DNA from 2 places in the Clostridium sp. C1 genome. Region 1 is predicted to be linked to the other one. Evidence: riboswitches for the same ligand, from Rfam matches in the RefSeq annotation. Region 1 holds a riboswitch; the other holds the start of a gene.
What was found. A riboswitch is a leader RNA that binds a small molecule or an ion and turns the genes downstream of it on or off. The one in region 1 is predicted to bind thiamine pyrophosphate.
Positions count from the first base shown of each region.

Region 2: another riboswitch for thiamine pyrophosphate. It lies ahead of thiM (hydroxyethylthiazole kinase); the one in region 1 lies ahead of KEC48_RS06155 (energy-coupled thiamine transporter ThiT).

Region 1 is NZ_CP073631.1:1,122,321-1,124,736, forward strand. It holds gene tsaE (tRNA (adenosine(37)-N6)-threonylcarbamoyltransferase complex ATPase subunit type 1 TsaE) at 1-252, opposite strand, end outside; gene KEC48_RS06150 (DUF402 domain-containing protein) at 236-799, opposite strand; gene KEC48_RS06155 (energy-coupled thiamine transporter ThiT) at 907-1,455, opposite strand; TPP riboswitch at 1,522-1,622, opposite strand; gene KEC48_RS06160 (acetate kinase) at 1,732-2,416, shown strand, end outside.
Region 2 is NZ_CP073631.1:2,406,779-2,409,194, reverse strand. It holds gene thiE (thiamine phosphate synthase) at 1-301, opposite strand, end outside; gene thiM (hydroxyethylthiazole kinase) at 285-1,100, opposite strand; TPP riboswitch at 1,148-1,250, opposite strand; gene noc (nucleoid occlusion protein) at 1,289-2,056, opposite strand; gene KEC48_RS12900 (HAD family hydrolase) at 2,189-2,416, opposite strand, start outside.

The DNA of each region.
Region 1 (2,416 bases):
TTCTTCATTTTCTCCTTCTAAACGATAAGCATCAAAATGATAGAATGGCACTTTTCCTTGATATTCCTTAACAATCGTAAAAGTAGGTGAATTAATAATCTTTGTCACCCCTAATCCTTTTCCTATTCCTTTTGTAAAAGTTGTTTTTCCAACACCCAATTCTCCTTCTAATGTAATCACAGTATTAGGAAATAAATGTTTTGCCAGTTCTTCTCCAAAATCAATCATATCCTGCTCATTTTGAAAATCCATGATGACCTCTCCTTTTTCTATAATTTCCACTTTGATAATAATGATACCAGTGTTGTGCAAAACCCGGTCTAAAAGGTCCTGACATATTCATCGCCATATCAATCAATTGTGAAAGCTGAAGATGTAATATATCATCCAATTCATCACTATAATTCATAGCAGCTTTATGCTGCTGATATTCTTCTTCATCTAAAATCTTATATTTATAATCAGGAAAAACCTTTAAATCTAAATCATAATCAATATATTTCAAGGCTTCACCATCATATAACGTTGGAGATGCGATATTACAATAAAAATGTACCCCTGTCTTACGAATCATACAAATCACATTATACCATTTTCGCTTAGGGAAATAACATATGGCTGGTTCCCTTGTATACCATTTACGACCATCAGCTTCTGTTACAAGCGTTCTATTGTTGACAACAATAAAATGATGTGGTGTTTCCTCTAAAACAAGCCCTTTATCCCAGCAGCGATGAATACTTCCATCATGTTTATAACAATGAATAAGGATATTTTGACCAACAAATGTCTTATTCATAATCAATAACCTCTTTCTATAACAGAATTATTATACACAAGTTCACCTCTTTTTTAAAGTAAATTTACTATTTTCTAACGTATTAAAAAATCTCTCATAAAGAGAGATTAGTGAAAAGCATTTTTTAAACGTGAATATAATAATGGAACAACAATCATACATAATATAAGCGTTGGAGCAACATAAATCGCATTATATCTTAATGAATAAACAATAGGATTCATACCTTCAGGAGCGTAACTGGCAAACAAGAATGCCCCTGATGCAAAATGCGATAAATATTTTAAACACATAACAAAAACAACACCCCAGCAAATGGAAATATGACCTATTTTTTGAGTTTTGATTAATGGTGTTAAACCACAAACTGCCAGCGGTAAAACATAGTCAAGTAAAACTGACCAAGGTCCATAATATTGAGCAATTCCTAATACAAATTGCAATAAAGCGACACCAACACCACAGATCACCCCATAACCAGCTCCCATCAAATATCCACATAACATAATCGCAATAACATCAACTGAAATCGTTCCACCTTGTGGCAGTGAAGGAATCACTTCATTGACATAACTTAAAACAAGTGTAATCGCCATAAACATCGCAAGCATACACATGTTTCTAATTGAGTATTCTACTCGCATAACATTTTTCATCATCTTTTTCTCCTTTCATTCAGCCAACAAATAAAAAAAGACTTTTCTACCCACGTAAAAAAGTCACAATTTCATTATTTGCACTCTCTACGCTGGCATTACCCAGTTCAGATCATAAGGGATAAGGTTTCCACCTTTCTCAGCAAAATGCACCCCCGGCCTTTTTCTATTATAATCCTTTTTAGAAAAAATACAAATATTTTTGATAAAACATTTTTTTCTAGTTTTTTTATAAATAAATGTTATAATAAAAGGGAATTAAGGGAGGATAAGAAAATGGCAAAAATTATTGCAGTTAATGCAGGAAGTTCATCACTAAAATTCCAATTATTTGAAATGGATGATGAATCTGTAATTACTTCTGGAGTGATTGAAAGAATTGGTTTAGAAGACTCTATTTTTACAATTAAATTTAATGGTCAAAAAGATGTTCGTACTTTACCTATTCCAACACATAAAGAAGCTGTTCATTTATTATTAGATACATTATTAGAAAAAAATATCGTATCATCACTTGAAGATATTAAAGGTGTCGGACATAGGGTTGTTCAAGGTGGTTCTTATTTTAAAGAATCTGCCATTATTGATGATGATGTTGTAAGTAAAATTGATGAATTAAAATCATTAGCTCCTTTACATAATCCTGCTCACTTAACAGGATACTATGCTTTTAAAGAAGCTATTCCAAATGCTGGAGCAGTGGCTGTTTTTGATACAGCATTCCATCAAACATTAGAACCAAGATGTTATATCTACCCAATTCCATATAAATTCTATACTGATTATAAAGTGAGAAAATATGGTGCACACGGAACTTCACATTATTATGTTTCTCAAAAAGTCATTGAAAAATTAGGAAATCCTGAACATTCTAAAATCATTGTTGCTCACTTAGGAGCTGGAGGATCTCTTACAGCTGTTAAAGATGGAAAATCTATTAATACTTCAATGGGATTTACAC
Region 2 (2,416 bases), 1.3 Mb from region 1:
TCTCTCTTACCTTTTTTGCATCCATATCATTTTGCCCAACATGCACACCATCCGCTTGAACTGTTATCATCACATCAACATCATCATTAATAATCAAAGGAATATGATGTTGGTGACAAAGAGATAAAAGTTGTCTAGCTGATTCAACAAAATATTTTTGATCCAAATGCTTTTCTCTTAACTGAACACAAGTCACACCACCTTGAATTGCCTTTTCAACTGTTTGAATCAGTGGTTCCTTTAACCAGCGACGATCTGTAACCAGATATAATGGCATGGCTTTCTTAACATCTTTTTTCAATCTTCATTCCTTCTTTCAATATACCATCATTCATAAGTGATAAATAATCCATCAAATAAACTCTTAAACTTCCCACACCTAATTTCTCAACAAGCATTTTATTTTTTGCCAACTCTCCACAATATCCCATCAATGCACTGACATAAGTACATGCTTCTAACAGTCTTTGACGATGAACAACCATAAATGCAGACATAATTGCACTTAACATACAACCTGTTCCTGTAATCATAGACATTTCTTGACATCCATTTCTAACAATATAAGCATTTTGACTATCCACAATCACATCAATAGCTCCACTAACCGCTATAATTGCTCCTGTCTTTGAACTGAGTTGTTGTAACCATATTATATTTTCATCTAAGTTTTCATCCGTTATACTGTCTGATGCATTCGCATCAACACCTCTTGATTGTGACTGGATATTCATTAAAGCTTTCATTTCTGAAATATTTCCTCTAATGACATCAAAATGAACTTCTTTTAATAATTGTTGAGTTGTCTGATAACGTAATTGACTTGCGCCTATTCCAACGGGATCTAATAAAACAGGGTGTTGTAAGGCATTGGCTTTTTTTCCAGCTTTCATCATAGATGGAATGGTTGCCTGATTCAATGTTCCAACATTAATCAGCAATCCTTGACAAATAGATGTAATGTCTTCTACTTCTGCCTCATCATCAGCCATAATAGGACTCCCGCCAATTGCGAGTAAAGCATTGGCACAATCATTCATTGTCACTTTATTAGTGATACAATGAATTAATGGTTTAGCATTTTTGACTTGTTCTATCATCTTTTCATCCTCCTTACAAAAAAAAGAATATATCAAGGGATATACTCTTAATACTCATTTTATATCCCTACGTTGGCATTATCCAAATCAGGTATGGTCGAAGTTCACAACTTCCTCTCAGCCTATTTATAAGCTCCCTTTTTTATTATCATAGCACTTCTCTTTAAACACGTCAAAAAAAGATGAAGCTATTTTTTCATCTTAATCACATAAATCACTTCATCTTCTGTTTCTGATATATCTACACTTATGTCTACCCCAGCCTGTTGTACCATCATGGCAGCCTGATCTAATGTATTCATCGCTATCTTTAAATTTTGTGAAATACTCTTTGTTTTAGGTTTAGGTTTCTTTGGTTCAATTTTCTTTTTAATCTTTTCTTCTGTCTGTTCAACATTTAAACCTTTATCCATAATTTCTCTTAACATATTATTTTGTTTAGCAGTTGTATCTAATTTCAATAAAGCTCTGGCATGTCTTTCTGTAATATCTTTTCTTCGTACTGCCTCTTGTACAGTCATCGGAAGTTGTAATAATCTTAATTTATTCGCAATCGTCGATTGCTTTTTACCAACCTTTTGAGCTAATTCTTCCTGTGTTATATTTTGCGTATCCAAGATTTGTTGATATGCCAATGCTTCTTCAATAGCCGATAAATTTTCTCTTTGAATATTTTCAACAATCGCTGCTGTTGCTGTTTGTTGTTCATCATAATTTTGAACTAAACATGGAACTTCTTCGATACCTGCTAAAAGACAGGCACGATAACGTCTTTCCCCAACAACAATCTGATACTTTCCTTGATAAGGTCTAACAACAATAGGTTGTAATAATCCATTTTGTTGGATAGATACAGCTAATTCTTGAATCTTCTCATTTTCAAAATGAGTTCTTGGCTGATGACCATTGGCTTCAATTTTATGAATATCTATAAATTTATATTTTGGTTCTTTCACAAAATCCTCTCCTTACAATTCGCTCATTATTATAACATCTTTATTGAAAAAACAAAAGAAATCAATGATATAAAAAAGACAATTATCAACAAGTTTTATATGAACTCATTTTTAATTGTCAAAATAATTCTTTTAATCTATTAAATTTAAATAACGAAAAGCATTATATAAACCATCATCATTTACATCTGTTGTAATATAATCAGCAGCTTCTTTAATTTCTTTACCACCATTTCCCATAGCAACATTATAATCACAACATTCAAACATAGATAAATCAATTTTCGCATCACCAAATGAAATCGTATCTTTTTGATCTGCTCCTAGATAATCTAATAACACTTCAATCGCATGTCTTTT